DNA from 2 places in the Sinorhizobium alkalisoli genome. Region 2 is predicted to be linked to the other one. Evidence: riboswitches for the same ligand, from Rfam matches in the RefSeq annotation. Region 2 holds a riboswitch; the other holds the start of a gene.
The links. A riboswitch is a leader RNA that binds a small molecule or an ion and turns the genes downstream of it on or off. The one in region 2 is predicted to bind S-adenosylmethionine.
Positions count from the first base shown of each region.

Region 1 (9,106 bases), 720 kb from region 2:
CCCCGGCTCGGTGGTCAGCACCTCCAGCGTCACGCCGGACCCGATGCTGCGCACCAGCGCTATCGAGCGCTTCTCCATGCGCTCGGGCGAGAGGCAGAAATTGTGGTCATAGGCAATCCCGTTGCCGTCCATCTGCCGCCGCATCGAGGTCATTTCCCGGAGATCGAAGACGGTGCCTGCAACCGGACGGATCTCGCCGGTCGGGATAAGATGCTCGTCCACCGGCAGGTAGTGGTCGGCGGCGATCATGATGTCATGCCCGAGCGCGTCGACGCTGCCGTCGAGATTGAAGTAGCTGTGCTGGCATAAATTGGCGAGCGTCGGCGCGTCGGTGGCCGATTCGTAGAGGACGTTCAACGTGCCGCCCGGCTTCAGGCGATAGGTGCAGGTGATCGTGCAGTTGCCCGGATAGCCGGCCCGGCCGTCGGGATCGGTGATCCTGAGCGTGACGCTGTCCCCGGTCCTCGCGATGATCGTCCAATTGCGCTTGCCGATATTGTCGCTTCCGCCATGCAGATGCGTGACGCCCTTCTCGTTGAGCTCGAGCTGATAGACCTTGCCGTCGAGGGTGAAGCGTCCTTCGCCGATCCGGTTGGCATTGCGGCCGGGGGTGGCGCCGAAATAGGAGGAATAGGCGGGATAGCTGTCGAAATCCTCGAATCCGAGCACGAGCGGCGGCGCATGGCCTTCGAGCCTGAGATCCTGGATGACGGCCCCCCAGCTCAGAACCTTCGCCGTCAGCCCGCCACCGCTGAGGGTCACGCGGTGGACCGGTTCGCCGGAAGGCAGGTGGCCGAAGACTTCCGTGTCGGTGCTCATTTTCTGTCCCTCGCTCCTTATCCCGATGCCGGCGCCAAACTGCGTCATTTCCAGCCATGCGGCAACGGGAAAGTTCAGCGGGGCAATTGCTTGGTCGCCGCCTGCAGACCGGCGTGCGTCACCGTGATCTTTTCCGTCTTCAGTTCGAGGAAGAAGGGAATGAACATTAAGGCTCGGCACCGATCTTCGCGAGTTCGTAGGGCGTCGTCTGGTAGATCTCGTTGATCCAGTTGCCGAAGAAGAGATGCGCATGGCTGCGCCAACGGTTCTGCGGCGGCAGCGCCGCGTCGTTGTGCGGGAAATAGTCGTGCGGCAGCTTGATCGGCACGCCGGCATCGACGTCGCGGAAATATTCCTCCGACAGCGAGGTGGAATCATATTCGACGTGATTGAACATGTAGAGCCGGTTGCCCTTCCGTTCGTGCACGAGGCAGACGCCCATCTCCTTCGATTCCATCAGGATCTCGAGCCCCGGCACCCGCTCGATATCGGCGCGGCGCACCTCCGTCCAGCGCGAGACGGGCACGGCGAAATCATCGGAAAAGCCGTTCAGATAGACCGACGAAGGCTTCAGGTTCTGGTGCCGGTAGACGCCGAAGGCCTTTTCTTTCAGCGAATATTTCGGGACGCCGTGGAAATGGTAGATCGCCGCCATGGCGCCCCAGCAGACATTCATGGTCGAATGCACATTGGTCGCCGTCCAGTCGAAGATGCGCTTAAGCTCGTCCCAATAGGTGACCTCCTCGTAGTCGAGGGTCTCGACCGGCGCGCCGGTGATGATGAAACCGTCGAACTTGCGGCCCTTCACCTCCTCCCAGGTCTCATAAAAGGCGAGCAGATGATCCTCCGGCGTGTTCTTCGGCCGATAGCCGTTGACCCGCACCAGCGACAGTTCGACCTGCAGGGGCGTGGCGCCGATCAGCCGCGCCATCTGGAGCTCGGTCTTGATCTTGTTCGGCATGAGATTGAGAAGCCCGATCTGGAGCGGGCGGATGTCCTGCCGGATCGCCGCGGTCTCTGTCATCACCCGCACACCCTCGTTGACCAGGGTCTCGAAGGCGGGCAGCGCGTCGGGAATCTTGATGGGCATGGGCTCCACTCGATCAATACAAAAAAACCGGCGGCGAGATCATCGCGACCGGTCCTCGGAAATCGTTCTCCTCGGCCCTTTAGCGACTTCTTTAACGTGGCTGCAAGCCGGCCGGCCAAATCACCACGGATCGTTTGATAGCGCGAGGACTGCCGTATGGTCAACGAAAAACGATTCCGGATGGCCAAAGAAGGACGCGCGGAAGGACGCGCGCATTAATGAGCCGGCTACCGAATTGCGCCAAGCGATCCTGCGTTCCATGGTCGAGCGATCCTCAGGTCGTGGTCGGCGACATAGTGCATCGGCTCGTCGTTCTCCTCAGCCTCTGAACGCCGTGACCTCGATCTCGATCAGCATTTCCGGGCGGATCAGGTCGCAGACGATCATCGTCGCGGCCGGACGGATGTCGCCGAACAGCTCGCCGAAGATCGGAAAGACGCGGTCGGCGAAGCTGGCGTCCGTGACGTAGCAATGGCTGCGCACGACATCCGAGAGCGAGAAGCCGCCCTCCTTGAGCGCGCCCTCGATCGTCTTCAGACAGTTGCGCGCCTGTTCCTCCACCGTCTCCGGCATGATCATGGTGGCATAATCGTAGCCGGTCGTGCCGGAGAGGAAGCACCAGTCGCCCTTGACGACGGCACGCGAATAGCCTGCCGCCTTCTCGAAGGGCGAACCGGAGGAAATAAGCCTGGCCGCCACTGGGCGCTTATGCCCAGGGCCGGGAGGTAGCGGTTGCCGTCTCGAAATTGTCGATGGCGCTCGCCTTCTCCAGCGTCAGGCCGATATCGTCGAGGCCGTTCAGCAGGCAATGGCGCTTGAAGGCGTCGATCTCGAACTTGATCGAACCGCCATCCGGGCCGGTGATCTCCTGCGCCTCGAGATCGACGGTGAGCACCGCATTGGAGCCGCGGCTGGCGTCGTCCATCAGCTTGTCGAGGTCGGCCTGGCTGACGACGATCGGCAGGATGCCGTTCTTGAAACAGTTGTTGTAGAAGATATCGGCGAACGAGGTCGAGATGACGCAGCGGATGCCGAAGTCGAGGAGTGCCCAGGGCGCGTGTTCGCGCGAGGAGCCGCAACCGAAATTGTCGCCGGCGACGAGAATCCTGGCGTCCTGGTAGGCCGGCTTGTTGAGCACGAAGTCCGGGTTCAGCGTGCCGTCTTCGTTGTAGCGGGATTCGGCGAAAAGCCCCTTGCCGAGGCCGGTGCGCTTGATCGTCTTCAGGTAGTCCTTCGGAATGATCATGTCCGTGTCGACGTTGACGACGGGCAAGGGCGCGGCAACGCCGGTAAGCTTGACGAACTTTTCCATGTCTTGGCCTTCGATTTCAGCGGGAAGTGTTGGCAGAAGCGTTTAGATCAGTTTTGCGCTGAATTGAAGGAGAATCTGCGTTTGCCGGACTCGGGTAACCGAGCGCAATGGTCGTTGAAGGCAGATCACAGATCGATGATCGTGCCGCGGCCGTCGTTCCAGATCCGTATTTCCCGCTCTCGACCGGCGGAAGCCGCGCGGGTATGCGCTGGCCGCGGCCGCGGGCCGAGTCTTGCGGCGATCGCGCTGCCGATCGCGATCGCGGCGGCGATGCCGGCAAGCGCCAGCGCGAGGGAAGCGGTGAAGACGAGAGCGGCCAGCGAGAGGACGATGGCCGCGGTCATGAAAAGAACAGAGCGGATGCTGCGCATAGGACTACCTTTCTGTCACGCATGTGGGTGTGCGCCCGCGCGCTTGCAAGGGGCGCAGGAGAGCTGCAAGAGCGCCGGCTTGCGCGAAAGCGCAAAGGGGGGCACAACGACGCCTATGACGAGACCGACCGACCACCATCCCGTGCGGCTGCGCCGCTCCGTGCTCTCCGTTCCGGCGGACAACCCCCGTGCGCTCGCCAAGGTCAAGGTTCTGACCGCCGATGCCGTCATCTTCGATCTCGAGGATGCCGTGGCGCCCGAGCGCAAGAGAGAGGCGCGCGACGCGCTGGTACGGCATCTTTCCGAGGACCGGCCTGAGATCGAAACGGTCATCCGCATCAACCGGACGGAGGCGGGGTTCGACGAACTGGATCTTGCCGCCGCACTCGCCGTCAGTGCCGATGCGGTCCTCCTGCCCAAGGTCGAAGTCCCCGCCGACATTCAGGCCGCTCTCGACTGGCTCGCGGAAAACGACGCACCGGAAAGCGTGAGGCTCTGGGCGATGATCGAGACGCCGCGCGGCGTGATCAATGCGCCGGCGATCGCCGAGACCGGGCGCACGCGCGCCGGCCGGCTCGACTGCCTCGTCGTCGGCCTGAATGATATGAGAAAGGCGACCGGCGTCGCCGACCTCCCGAGCCGCCCCTATCTCCTGTCCTGGCTGATGCAGATCCTCCTTGCCGCCCGCGGCAGCGGTCTCGATGCCGTCGATGCGGTCTTCAACGACTTCCGCGATGCGCAAGGTTTCGAAACCGAGTGCCGGCAGGGACGCGACATGGGCTACGACGGCAAGATGCTGATCCACCCGGCCCAGATTGCTTTCGCCAACGACGCCTTCGGCATCGATGACGCAGCGCTCGCGGAGGCGCGCGCGATCATCGCCGCCTTTGCCCTTCCGGAAAATTCCGGCAAAGGCGTGATCAGTCTCAACGGCCGCATGGTCGAGCGGCTGCATCTGGACGAAGCGCAGAAACTCGCCGCCAAGGCGGATATCATCGAAACACGAAAGGCAAGATCGTGAAACTCTATCGCTTTCTCACCGGCCCCGACGACGCCTCCTTCTGCCATAAGGTGACGGCGGCGCTGAACCAGGGATGGGAGCTCCACGGCAATCCGACCTATGCCTTCAACGCCGACACCCAGCATATGCAGTGCGGCCAGGCGGTGGTGAAGGAAGTGTCGGGCAAGGATTACCATCCGGACGTCAAGCTCTCGGAAGAGTGAGCGCAACGTCGCGATCGTCTCCCTGTAGCGAGAGGTCAATCGAGAACGCGCGGCGGCCGACGACGACTTGTCGCCGTGTCATGCGAGTTGGGAAGCGGCCGACATCAGTTCTTCGGGATTCAACGCCCGGCATACGTTTCGGCCATCCTCTTCGACTTCGGTGAAACTCCAGCGTACCACGCCGTCGCGGTCGAGCAGGAAATGGCCGACAAGCTGCATATGACCGGGTATCCGCACCTGCTCATCGGCTTCCGTGACTTCATACCCGTCCTTGCTGCTGAGAAGATCGCCGCCGCTCGCCGGATTCATCGGTTCGGGCAACTCCCCCGGCCAATCGACCCGCATCGCCGAGACCGCGTCCATTCCGACCCTCTGCGGCCAGTTGGTCTCATTTTCCGTAAACTCGATGAGAGGCAAGCCGAAGACGCGGTGCGAAGCGCGCTCGGTGTCGGATGCGGCGAGCAGGCCGGGTATAGGCTGGTAGCGGAAATAGAGGCGTGCGCGTTCCACCGGGGTGTTGACCACCGCCAGCGAGGCGACGCCTTTCTCGCTAAGGGCCGGGTTGAGCCGGGCCATCGCCGCCACATGGCGTCGGCAGAACGGACAAAGCAGCCCTCGAAACAACCCGATCAACACGGGGCTTCGACCGCGAAAATCATCAAGCGCGATCCTCCCCTCGCGGGATATCGCGTCCAGCACGATGTTGGGGGCCTGGTCGCCCGGCTGTAGCGGATGGTCTGGATAGTGCTCAGACATGGTCGACCTCCTCGCCCGAAGGACCAGCCAAGAAGAGGCAGTATGGCTCAGAATCGAGGCGAAAATGGTCCGGTCGCCGACGGGCAAGCGTAAACAGCTGCGATCCCTGCCGCGGTGAAATGCGCGTCTTTTCAGACGCGCAAAGGTCGCTGTAACTCTTTGAATCGGCGCATTGAGCTTTCCGAAAATCGGGTACGATTTTCGGGCCGATGCGCTAGCCGCCCAGATGTTCGACGCTCGCCTCGATCCGCTCCATGTCGTCGTCGGACAGGCCGAAATGGTGGCCGATCTCGTGGATCAGCACATGGGTGATGATGTCGCCCAGCGTTTCGTCGTTTTCCGCCCAATAATCGAGGATCGGGCGACGGTAGAGAATGATCCGGTTCGGCAGTTCGCCGGTTTCGAGCGTGAAGCGTTCGCCGATGCCGCGGCCTTCGAAGAGGCCGAGCAGGTCGAAAGGCGTCTCCAGCGCCATGTCTTCGAAGACGTCGTCGCTCGGGAAATCGGCAACTTCGATGGTGAGATCCGTCGTCAGCTTGCGGAATTCCTCCGGCAGATGGATGTAGGCTTCAAACGCAAGCTGTTCGAATGTCGTAAGCGTCGGTGCGTGGCGTTCCCGCCAATCTTCGGTCTGGTCTATGCGGGCCATGGGCACTCCTTGTCGCCCTCATATAGCGGTTTCGCCTTTGTTTTTCGAGTGTTGAATTCCACCCGGACGAGGCAAGGAATAAATTCTTACATCATGACGGTTGACTCTTTTCGCAAGCTCTGGAATCCATAAGAACATAACGTGAACATATGATCGGAGTTGACCGTCATGGCCGAGAACGCCGTGCAACGGCAAACCATTCTTTCCCTTCGTGAAAGCATAGCACGGATTGAGAACGGCTGCTCGTCCGCTGTCGTGCCGGCGATCCGGGATGCCGATCGCGGCGGCTTTCGCCGCGGCAGGGAGAGCGCGCCGGACCGCCAGGTCATGCCCCTTGGAATTGCCTCGCTCGACGATGTGCTCAAAGGCGGGTTGCCGCTCGAGGGCCTGGTGGAAATCCGCAATGCCGAAACCCGCGATGCAGGCGCGGCGGCCGGCTTCGTCATGGCGCTTGCCGTTCTCTACCAGCAGCGGAGAAGGGAAAAGGGGCATCTCGCCCCGGTCCTGTGGATCAGCCAGACGCTTGCTGCGCGCGAGGCCGGCAATCCTTATGCCCCCGGACTGAGGAGCTACGGGCTTGATGCGGAACGGCTCCTCTTCGTGTCCGCGGGCAAGGTCAAGGATGCGCTCTGGATCGCCGAGGCGGCGCTTTCGGTGCCGGTCTTCGCCACGATCGTGCTGGAAATCCGCGGCAATCCCGCCTCTCTCGCCTTGAGCGAGAGCCGGCGCCTGCACGTCAAGGCGCGGGCCGGCCAGGTTCCGCTTCTTCTCTTCCGGCAGGCGGGGCATGAGGAGGCGAGCAGCGCCTTTTTCCGCTTCCAGATCAAGCCGGCGCCGGCCGGCGAACGTCCCCTCCCCGATGGCTCGATGCTTTGCGGCAGCGTCGGCCATCCAAGCTTTCACCTCCTTGTCGAAAAAAACAGGGCGTCTGCCCCTCACGACATCTTTCTCGAATGGAACGCCCATGACCGCCGCTTCTCTCCCCTCAATGAGCGCCGAAGCGCCGCTCTTCAGGCAAACGACCCGCCAGAGAATCCTGGCGATCCACTTTCCGCATCTGCCGGCCGATCGCGTCGCGCGGAGCCGCTGGGGCGCCTCCTGGCTTTCGCGCGGGCGTCCTGATCACCCGCCCGTCGTTTTCGCCGCGAAGATCGACAATGCCATGCGCCTCGTCGCGCTCGATACGCTTGCGGAGCGGATCGGCCTGAAGCGCGGCCAGGGGGCGGCGGAGGCGCGCGCCATGTGCCCGGCGCTCGACGTGATCGCCGCCGACCCGGCGGCCGACCAGGCCTTTCTGGAAGGGCTTGCCGACTGGTGCGACCGCTATACGCCGCTTGTCGCGCTCGACGGCAAGGATGGCCTGTTCCTCGACATCACCGGCTGCGCGCATCTCTTCGGCGGCGAAAAGGCGCTGGTCAGCGATGTGCTCTCCCGGCTTTTTGCGCTCGGGGTTGAGGCGCGCGCGACCATTTCTTCTTCCGCCGGCCTCTCCTGGGCGGCGTCCCGCCATGGCCATGACGCGGTCATCGGCCCCGAGGAGGCCGATCGGATCCTGGCGCCCCTGCCGGTCGCGGCGCTCCGCCTGCCGGCGGAAACCGCCGCCGCACTCGAACGCGTCGGGCTGAGAGAGATCAGCGATCTTCTCAAGGCGCCGCGCGCGCCGCTTGCCCGCCGCTTCGGTGCCCAACTTCTCCTCAGGCTCGATCAGGCAAGGGGCCGGGTGGACGAGCCGCTCTCACCGCGCCTGCCGGTGCCGAGCTTTTCCGCCGAGCGCCGCTTTGCCGAGCCGCTGCAGGACGAGGCGTATATTCTCGAACTGACCCGGCATCTCGCCAAGGACGTCCGCGCCTCTCTCGAGCGGCAGGGCGAAGGCGGGCGGCTGTTCGAGCTCCTGCTGTTCCGTGTCGATGGTCGGGTATTCCGCGTTCAGGCCCACGCCGCCGTTGCCTTGAATGACGCCGGGCGGATCGCAGCACTCTTTCGCGAGCGGCTGCAGGCGATCCATGACGATCTCGATGCCGGATACGGCTTCGAAATCCTCCGGCTTGCCGTGCTCAGGAGCGAGAGGCTCGATCCCGCCCAGCAGGATTTTTCCGGCGTCCCCGATGAAAGCCAGCCGCTTGCCGCCTTCGTCGACAAGGTTTCCGCCCGCTTCGGGCCCGATTGCCTGATGCAGGCGCGCTTTGCCGAAAGCCATCTGCCGGAGCGGGCGGGCGGATTTGCCCCCTTGCGGGACGTCGCAGCACTCCTGGATGCCCCAGGCCTGAAAGGCGGGGTTTTTCCTGAAAACCGTCCTTTACGGATTTTCGCCCATCCCGAACCGGTGGAGGCGACGGCCGAAGTGCCGGAGGGGCCTCCGCGCAGCTTCAACTGGCGCAAGACCCGCTACCGCGTCGCCCGCGCCGAGGGGCCGGAACGCATCGCCGCCGAATGGTGGATCGATGGCGAGGACCACCCGACCCGCGACTATTTCCGGGTCGAGGATCAGGAGGGCCGGCGGTTCTGGCTGTTCCGCGAAGGCCTTTATGAACGGGAGGTCTCCTCGGCCCGCTGGTTCATGCATGGAGTTTTCGCATGAGCGAGAAACCCAGCTTCTACGAGCTCCCCATCTTCTATGAGCTAGGCGCACGCACGAACTTCTCCTTTCTCGAAGGGGCGGCGCCGGCAGAGGAGATGGTCGTCTTCGCCAAGAAGATCGGACTTTCCGGCCTCGGCATCGCCGACCGCAACAGCGTCGCCGGCGTTGTCAGGGCCCATGCCAAGGCGAAGCTGGAACGCTATCCTTTCCAGCCGGGCGCCCGTCTCGCCTTTGCCGACGACACGCCGGACATCCTTGCCTATCCCCAGAACCGGCGCGGCTGGGGGCATCTCTGCCGCCTGCTCAG
Region 1 covers NZ_CP034909.1:3,106,155-3,115,260, forward strand. The annotation lists gene EKH55_RS14960 (aldose epimerase family protein) at 1-819, opposite strand, end outside; gene metA (homoserine O-acetyltransferase MetA) at 986-1,909, opposite strand; SAM riboswitch at 1,969-2,046, opposite strand; gene EKH55_RS14970 (RidA family protein) at 2,228-2,608, opposite strand; gene leuD (3-isopropylmalate dehydratase small subunit) at 2,616-3,221, opposite strand; gene EKH55_RS14980 (hypothetical protein) at 3,347-3,592, opposite strand; gene EKH55_RS14985 (HpcH/HpaI aldolase/citrate lyase family protein) at 3,708-4,613, shown strand; gene EKH55_RS14990 (DUF1737 domain-containing protein) at 4,610-4,816, shown strand; gene EKH55_RS14995 (redoxin family protein) at 4,895-5,572, opposite strand; gene EKH55_RS15000 (metallopeptidase family protein) at 5,787-6,221, opposite strand; gene EKH55_RS29760 (ImuA family protein) at 6,390-7,343, shown strand; gene EKH55_RS15005 (Y-family DNA polymerase) at 7,384-8,799, shown strand; gene EKH55_RS15010 (error-prone DNA polymerase) at 8,796-9,106, shown strand, end outside.
Region 1: linked by a shared signal. The riboswitch ahead of metA (homoserine O-acetyltransferase MetA) and the one ahead of EKH55_RS00630 (O-succinylhomoserine sulfhydrylase) in region 2 are both predicted to bind S-adenosylmethionine.

Region 2 (9,106 bases):
TGCCGGTCGGGCCGCTGTCGCTCAACGACGAGGTGGCGATCGACCTCAGCCAAAAGATCCTGAAAGCGACCGTTGCCGATCTCGGCGAGAAAGCCGTCGATCCGCGCCACATGGCGTTGATCGACAAGATGGTCGACGAGTTCGACCGCCGCGGACGCAAGAACGGCAAGGGCTTCTACGAATATCCGGCAAAGCCGGCGAAGAAGTATCTCTGGCCGGGTCTTAAGGAGCTCTATCCGCAGAAGGACGCCGAGAAGATCGATGTCGAGGTGCTGAAGCGGCGCTTCCTCGCGACCATCGCGCTGGAAGCCGCCCGCACGATTGAGGAAGGCATCGTCACCGACCCGCGTGAGGCCGATGTCGGTTCTATCCTAGGCTTCGGTTTTGCGCCGTATACCGGCGGTACGCTCTCCTATATCGACGGCATGGGCGTCAATGCCTTCGTCGAACTCTGCGAAAAGCTCGCCGAAGACTACGGCGACCACTTCAAGCCGACGCCGCTTCTGAAAGACATGGCCGAGAAAGGCGAGACCTTTTATGGCCGCTTCAACCCCTATGGCGAGGCGCAGCGGGCGGCATAGGCTGCGCGCCTCCCGAACGAAGCGAGGGCCGCCCGTCAACCGCGGCCCTTCGTCAGCCTGGCGTCAAATTGAGCAGGATCAAACGGGTCGACGGGCGACCGGGCTATGAGGAAGTGAACAAATTTGCAGAAGCAATCATGCAGCCGCTCCCCTTCGCTCTCGCCGTCTCGCTGCTACTCGCAACACCGGGTCCGACCAACACGCTGCTGTGGTTATCGGGCGCGACGGCCGGCCCGCGCCGTTCCATTCGCCTGCTCGTAGCCGAGGTCTGCGGCTATCTCACCGTAACCATTCCGATATCGATGTTCGCCAGGCCATTCTTAATAGCCCTGCCTGAACTCGGGATACTGCTGAGGTTTGCAGCCGCGGTCTGGGTCCTGTTCTTAGCGCGCTCACTCTGGCTGACGTCGGCGTCGGGGGCCGCTGAGCGGCCGATCGGGGCGGGGCAGGTTTTCGTGACGACGCTTCTCAACCCCAAGGCTCTGGTCGTGGCACTGGTCATCATGCCACAGGTGGGTTTGATGGCAATGCTGCCCTGGCTCGCCTGGTTCGTGGTGCTGACGCTCACTGCCGGCTCGCTCTGGATCGGCGCCGGCGCAATTCTCGGCCGCGGTCCCACTCGCAAGGCCGGTCAGCAGCTGTTCCGCCGAATCGCGGCCGGTTTCCTCGCCTTCTTCTCCCTCGCGATGGCGGGCAGCGCGCTTGCCACGGTTGTCTGATCTTCAGCGGGCGTGGCCGCACGTCTCCCAGCGGCCGAACGCCGTTGCGGGGGCACACAACTGGTGCAATAGTACAAGCAGTTCCGAGCGGCATGGAGAGAGAGCGCCGTACCCGCCCGCTGGAGGCCAACATGACTGACGACCATCGCTCGGGCTGCCCGATCAACCTCTCGCTCGAAGTCTTCGGGGATAAATGGAGCCTCTTGATCATCCGCGACATGATCTTCGGCGGCAAGCGGCATTTCCGCGAGCTGTTGCGCTCCGAGGAAGGGATTTCCTCTAATATCCTCGCCGATCGACTGAAGACGCTTACGGAGTCCGGTATGCTCACGAAGAGCGCCGATCCCAGCCATAAGCAGAAGGCAATCTACAGCCTCACGGAAAAGGCGATCGCGCTGGTGCCGATCATGGCGCATCTCGGCGCCTGGGGTCGGCGCTACCTGCCTGTGAGCGAGGAGCTCAGCATCCGCGCGCGACTGATGGAAGAAGGCGGACCGGAGCTATGGGAGCGCTTCATGGACGAACTCAGGGCGGAACATCTCGGCCCTGTCGCGAAGCCGTCGGAGGAGATTTCCGTTCGCCGCGCCCTGCAGTCGGCCTATGAGGAAGTTGTCGGCCGCAAGACAATGCAACGGGAGCTCGACGAACCCAGCGGATAGCGCATCGGCCCGAAATCGGAAGTGCGTTTCGGAAGGCCTATGCCGGATTCGAAGAGCTGCGGCGACCCTTGCGCGTCTGAAAAGACACGCGGCGCTGTACTACGGCAAAGTTCGAGGACTATTTTCCTGTGCGTTCTTTACGGCCTTCCACTGCTCGGATAGTCTAGGCCTACGGCGTCCTTTGTGCGCTCCAAAGGACGAACGTTGCACCTGATCGGTTTGATGAAAGGCGCACCAGTTTTTATAGCGTCGTCTCCCCCCTCGAGCGCCAGGCACAGCTGGGCGATGTGCATTGGGAGCGATGGCAAGGGACGGCGTCGATCGCGTTCGGGGATGGAATTCGACATGCTCTCACACGACAGCATCTGGCGCGCGATCGACGCGCTGGCAGAGCGTCATCGGCTTTCGCCTTCGGGGCTCGCGCGCCGGGCCGGCCTTGATCCGACCTCCTTCAACCGCTCGAAACGCAAATCCCGCGACGGCCGCGATCGCTGGCCCTCGACGGAATCGATCTCGAAAATCCTCGATGCAACCGGCGCGACGGTTGAGCAGTTCACTGCACTCCTGCAGCCCGGGAGTGGGGCTGCGCGCCCGGCGGGTATTCCGCTGCTCGGCTTCGCCCAGGCCGGTTCCGGCGGATATTTCGATGACGGCGGCTTTCCGGCCGGGCAAGGCTGGGATGAGATCGACTTTCCCGTCTCTGATGGGGATAGGGCGGGGGTCTATGCGCTCGAAGTCCAGGGCGACAGCATGCTGCCGCTTTACCGTGACGGCGACATCCTTATTATCGACCCGAGCGCCCACGTGCGGCGCGGCGACCGCGTTGTCGTCCGGACACAAGGGGGCGAAGTCATGGCCAAGATCCTGGCGCGACAGACACCACGCGGCATCGAGCTCATGTCGCTCAACCCCGAACACCCCGATCGCAGTTTCGAGATGAAGGACGTCGAATGGATTGCCCGGATCCTCTGGGCCAGCCAGTAGGACATTCTTGCCGATGCGGCAGCAACTCTTCACCATCGCTGGCGCACTCGCCGCCATTCTGTTCTTTGCCGGTCTCCTGATGGGTGGCGCCGTCGCCATTCGCGACCGCGAACGCGCTTTGCCGCAAGATTTCGTTCTCGATACGCCGGATCTTGCTGCCACGGAAGAGACCACCCCGTTGCAGGACGTGCCCGCCTCGCCCAGGTCACCCGCTGCCGAAAAGGAAGGCGCTGCCGGACAGGGCGCAACCGAAAAGACCGCCCGCCTGCCCTTACGCTCCGTCGATCCCGACCTATTCGCCCTTCCGGAAGACCAGCTTGCGCGGCCGCTTGAACGCATCGCGCCGCGCCCTCCACTGTCCGGGCCGGATAAAGTCCATAAGCCTTCGCCGATCGTTCTTCACCGCCCCGTCGCCCTTGCCGCGGGGCTGGTCAAATCCGGCGACCTCACGCTGCAATTCAGGGAGATAGAGCCGGAAGGCGTCGAAAAGGTCTGCGGGGGAAATGGCGAGGCCTGGCCTTGCGGTATGATCGCGCGCACGGCGTTCCGCAATTTCCTCAGGGGTCGAGCGCTCGTTTGCGATCACATGGAAGAGAAGCCGGACGGAGCCGCGGTCGCCACCTGCTCCGTCGGCGGTCGGAACGCTGCCGAATGGCTTGCGGCGAACGGCTGGGCCATTGCTCTGCCGGGCACATCTCTCGAGGCGGCGACAAACGCCGCGCGAAAAGCGAGGCGTGGCATCTATGGCGAGGATCCGAGGGATCGCGGATCGGCCTCGGGAGGCTTGCAAGCCGGAAGCGAGATTCCCAACTAACCGCTGTTACCTTCCTGGAGTGACCCGATGCCCTCAAGCCTCAGCCAACATGAAGCCCTTGTCTACGTCATGGTGATGATGTCTGCCGTCGACCGCGACATGACCGATGATGAATTCGCGCGTATCGGCGGGCTCGTGCGGTTCCTGCCGGCCTTCGACGGCTTCGACGAGAACGAACTGATTCACATCGGTCGCGAGTGCGCAACCCAGCTTGCCGCTCCCGAGGGCCTTGATGTCACCCTCGAGATGCTGCGCGAGGCACTGCCGCAGCGGCTTCATGATACGGCCTATGCGCTTGCCGTGGAAATCGCTGCCGCCGATCAGCGCATCCGCAACGAGGAGATCCGCCTCCTCCAGTTGCTGCGTGACCGGCTGCAGTTGGACAAACTCACCTGTGCTGCGATCGAACGCGGCGCAATCGCGCGCTTCCGCAGATAGCGCCGGCGGACCGGTCTTTGACAGCACGCCGCGACGCATCCTATCGTCTACAGCGCCGCGCGTCTATTGGACGCGCAAAGGTCGCTGTAGCACTTTGAATTGCTGCATGTCTTTGTCCTTTGATCGAGGTCGATTAAAGGAGACATGCAGTAGCGCATCGGTCCGAAATCGTACCCGATTTTCGGAAAGCTCGATGCGCAGATTCAAAGCGTTACAGCGACCTTTGCGCGTCTGAAGAGACGCGCGGCGCTGTAGCGGGTTGATCAGGAATGACGGACGAACAGCTTTTCTTGGGTTTCGCTGAACCGGTCTGGCGGCTGGTGGCCTTTACGACTGCCTTCGCTGCCCTGGCCGTCCTCGAGCTCTTGCACCCGCGGCTCGAACGGCCGGAACTGACGCGCATGCTGAAGGGCCGTCGCTGGGCGACGAATTTCGCAATTTTCGTTGCGTCTTCCGTGCTTTTGCGCATCGCCTTTCCGGCAGCCGCCGTCGGCGTCGCAATCTGGACTGAAGCGCGCGGGATCGGCATCCTGCCCGGCTTCGGCGTCACGCAGCTTCTCGGCGGGATCATCGCCTTCGTTGCGCTCGACTTTGCCGTCTGGCTGGAGCACGTGGTGTTCCACAAAGTCCCTCTGCTGTGGCGCGTCCACCGGGTCCATCACAGCGACCCCGGGGTGGACGTGACGACGGCGCTTCGCTTCCATCCGCTGGAGATCCTGCTCTCGATGGTCTGGAAGGGCCTCGTCATTATGCTGCTCGGCGCCCCGGCGCTCGCCGTCCTGATCTTCGAGATCGTTCTCAATGCCTGCGCAATGTTCAACCACGCCAATCTGCGGCTGCCAGGCAAGGCCGACCGGTTCTTGCGGCGGGTGATCGTCACGCCGGACATGCACCGCATTCACCATTCCGTCGAGAGGGGCGAAACCGATTCCAATTACGGCTTCAACCTTTCCATCTGGGACCGGCTGTTTGCGACCTATGTCGCGCACCCGGCAAGCGGTGACGCGATCGAAACGGGCTTGAAGGTCTATGGGCGGGTCGACCCGACGAAGCTTGTCTGGTCGATGCTCCTGCCGTTTCGGCGAGAATAGCCCGCATAGGCGCGCGGCGCCGCCGGCCAGGCATTCAGCCGTTCAATAGATCCCATTCGGGAAATAGCGCAGGTAGATCTCTTCGAGCCCGCCGCTGCGCGAAAGTGCCAGCAGGGCATGGTCGATCGCCTGGGCCAGGGCGGGCTCGGTCTTGCGGCTGACGATCGTCAGCCCTTCGCCAAGGAAGCGGTGCGAGAAATAGGCGCCTTCCATCAGACTGCAGCAGCCGGCGGCCCCGCTGCCGGAAACCCAAAAGGAGAGTTGCATACCGTCGGAAAAGGCGGCCGCGATCGAGCCTTCCCGCAGGGCGGAGAGCATCGCATCCCGATCGGAAAAGGCCTGGGCTTTGAGCCGAGGGAAGAAGGCCTTGAACATAGCCTCGTGCGTCGTAGCGGAGACGACGCCTATGGGCTTGCCGGCGAGATCGGCTGGGCTTTCCAAGCCGTTTGCCGCCTTCGTGTTGAGAATGAAGCGGGCCGGCAATTGCATGAAAGCCCTGGAAAATGCAAAGCTCCGCCGCAGTTCCGGCGTGACGGCGATGCCGGCGGCGACCGCCTCCCCCCGCCCCTCTTCCAGAGCGGGGGCCAATTCCTCATAAGTCACCGCCTGGATCTGGCATTTCGGCTCGATCTCGAGTTCCCGACAAATTTCGCGGGCGAGGTCGACATGGAAGCCCGAGAGTTTTCCGGACTGGTCGATGAAGTTGAAGGGTGGAAAATCGACGGTGGTGAGAAAGCGCAATCGCGGTAGCGCGCTCAAGTCGGGTTTGGCGATGCGCTCGCGGGCGTCGAAAAGCAAAGGGAGGCCCTTCGGCTCGGCCAGCGCCGTACCGGCGGCAAGCGACGTGCAAACGGCCACGAATCCGACTATGGCCCGAAGCAGGATTTGAATTCCACTTGCCACGGCCCCACGCCCACGGGGGGAAGAAATGGAGCGGGTGATCGGGATCGAACCGACGACATCAAGCTTGGGAAGCTGGCGTTCTACCACTGAACTACACCCGCGTCAGAAGCGGAAATTTCCTCAACGGCCGCGATCTGTCAAGCACAATGCTCACTCGGCGCGAAAATGCTTTGAGAGCTTGAGCCCCTGCGCCTGGTAATTCGACCCGAGATCAAGGCCGTAGAGCCCGTCGGGTCGCTCCAGCATGTGCTCGTAGATCAGGCGCCCAACGATCTGCCCGTGTTCGAGAATGAAGGGCACCTCGTGGCTGCGGACCTCGAGCACCGCGCGGCTGCCGCTGCCCCCTGCGGAGGCATGGCCGAAGCCCGGGTCGAAAAAGCCGGCATAGTGGACGCGGAATTCGCCGACAAGCGGATCGAAGGGGGTCATTTCGGCGGCATAGAGAGGCGGCACGTGCACCGCCTCGCGCGAGACGAGGATGTAGAATTCGTCCGGATCGAGGATCAGATCGTCGCGGCCGCGGCTATAGAGTGGCTCCCAGAAGTCGAAGACGGGGTGTTGGGCCTTCTTGTCGACATCTACGACAGAGGTGTGGTGCTTGCCGCGATAGCCGATCAGCCCATCCGGACCGGTGCCCTTGAGATCGATCGATAGCGCGATGCCGCCGCCCGTGATGTTCGGCTGCTCGCTGGCAACGAGCGTGTCGCTCTCGTGCAGCGCCAGTAATTCCCGTTCGGAAAGCAGCGATTGCCCCACACGGAAGCGGATTTGCGAGAGCCGCGAGCCGCGGCGCACGACGATCGGGAAAGTCCGTGGGCTGATTTCAAGATAGAGCGGGCCGCTATAACCGGCCGGAATCTTATCGAACTCCTGTGCCCGGTCGGTGATGACGCGGGTGAAGATGTCGAGCCGTCCGGTCGAGCTTTTCGGGTTGGCCGAGGCCGACATGTTCTCCGGCAGCGCAAGGCTTTCCATCAACGGCACGATGTAGACGCAGCCCGTTTCCAACACCGCGCCTTCGCTGAGATCGACGACGTGCAGTTTCAGCCGATCGAGCTTGTCGGCGACAAGATGCGCCGGCCCAGGCATGAAGCTCGCGCGCACCCGGAAGGCCTTGGAACCGAGGCGAAGATCGAGGCTGGCCGGTTGGATCTGGTCATGATCCAGCGCCCTTTCGCTCTTCAACCGTCCCGAAGCGTGCAGCGCGGCAATCGCGCGGTCGGCCAATATCCCTGTTTCGCGGGCCATTGCGTTCCTCTTCTCAATCTGCCAGACAAAACCAAACTCCGGGAATTGACGCAAGCACAGCCAAGCAGTATTGCAGCTTTATCCCGTGGTGATTTGGCCGGTCGGCTTGCAGCCACGTTAAACAAATAGCTAAAAAGGCCGGGTTTCGAACCGGCCGTTTTGCGGCCGGTTTTTTTGTTTTTGAAAGTGATTGTCCGATGAGCAAGAACTGGCGCCCGGCAACCCAACTCGTCCACGGTGGAACGCTCCGCTCTGAGTATGGCGAAACCTCCGAAGCGATCTTCCTGACGCAAGGCTTCGTCTACGAGAGCTCGGAAGCCGCGGAAGCGCGCTTCAAGGGCGAGACCGACGGCTTCATCTACGCCCGCTACGGCAGCCCGACCAACGACATGTTCGAGAAGCGCATGTGCATGCTCGAAGGCGCCGAGGATGCGCGCGCCACCGCCTCCGGAATGGCGGCCGTATCCGCGGCGATCCTCTGCCAGGTGAAGGCCGGCGATCATATCGTTGCCGCGCGGGCGCTTTTCGGCTCCTGCCGCTGGGTCGTGGAGACGCTTGCGCCGAAATATGGCGTCGAATGCACCCTCGTCGACGGCCGCGATCTTGCCAATTGGGAGAAGGCGATCCGCCCGAATACCAAGGTCTTCTTCCTGGAAAGCCCGACCAATCCGACGCTGGAGGTCATCGACATCGCCGGCGTCGCCCGCCTCGCCGACCAGGTCGGCGCCAAGCTCGTCGTCGACAACGTCTTCGCGACGCCGCTCTTCCAGAAGCCGCTGGAACTCGGCGCCCATGTCGTCGTCTATTCCGCGACGAAGCACATCGACGGCCAGGGTCGCTGTCTTGGCGGCGTGGTGCTCTCCAGCAAGGAGTGGATCGACGAGAACCTGCACGATTATTTCCGCCACACCGGTCCGGCCATGTCTCCCTTCAACGCCTGGACGCTGCTGAAGGGCGTCGAAACCCTGCCGCTGCGTGTAAGACAGCAGACGGATAATGCGCGTCGAATTGCAGATTTCCTTGCCGAGCAGCCGCAGGTCGCTCGTGTTCTCTATCCGGGCCGCAGGGATCATCCGCAGGCCGACATCATCGCCAAGCAGATGAGCGGCGGTTCGACGCTTGTTGCCTTCGAACTCAAGGGCGGCAAGGAGGCGGCCTTCGCGCTGCAGAACGCGCTCGAGATCATAAGGATTTCCAACAATCTCGGCGACGCCAAGAGCCTGATCACGCATCCGGCAACGACGACCCACAAGAACCTCTCCGATGAAGCCCGGGCCGAACTCGGCATTTCCGCCGGCACCGTCCGCCTTTCGGCGGGCATCGAGGACGGCGACGACCTCATCGAGGATTTTGCGCAGGCGCTGAAGGGCGTCAAAGCCTGATCCGCTCAGCCTGAACCCGAAGGAGCTTTGGCCGCCTGCGTCACGCGCGGGCGGCTTTTCATTGTTTGTCCTGGAAAGCGAGACGCGCCAGCACGATCCGGGACAAAGCGGTGTAAAGACAGACAGCGGCGAAGAACGCGGCAAGAGTTGGAAACCAGGAAGGGAAAAGACAGCAGGCGAGAAAAAAGGCGATCGTCTCCGTCGCCTCGGCGATCCCCGTGGTGAAATAGAGCGATTTCGCGCCTCTTACCTCGGTCGTCATCGCCCGCTTTTCCGCCATGACGGCG
Region 2 covers NZ_CP034909.1:131,332-140,437, reverse strand. The annotation lists gene EKH55_RS00680 (FAD-dependent oxidoreductase) at 1-581, shown strand, start outside; gene EKH55_RS00675 (LysE family translocator) at 650-1,300, shown strand; gene EKH55_RS00670 (winged helix-turn-helix transcriptional regulator) at 1,432-1,959, shown strand; gene EKH55_RS00665 (S24 family peptidase) at 2,305-2,943, shown strand; gene EKH55_RS00660 (thermonuclease family protein) at 2,957-3,757, shown strand; gene EKH55_RS00655 (tellurite resistance TerB family protein) at 3,785-4,195, shown strand; gene EKH55_RS00650 (sterol desaturase family protein) at 4,465-5,286, shown strand; gene EKH55_RS00645 (transporter substrate-binding domain-containing protein) at 5,329-6,171, opposite strand; tRNA gene EKH55_RS00640 (tRNA-Gly) at 6,216-6,290, opposite strand; gene EKH55_RS00635 (2'-deoxycytidine 5'-triphosphate deaminase) at 6,340-7,437, opposite strand; SAM riboswitch at 7,513-7,591, shown strand; gene EKH55_RS00630 (O-succinylhomoserine sulfhydrylase) at 7,635-8,819, shown strand; gene EKH55_RS00625 (CDP-alcohol phosphatidyltransferase family protein) at 8,878-9,106, opposite strand, start outside.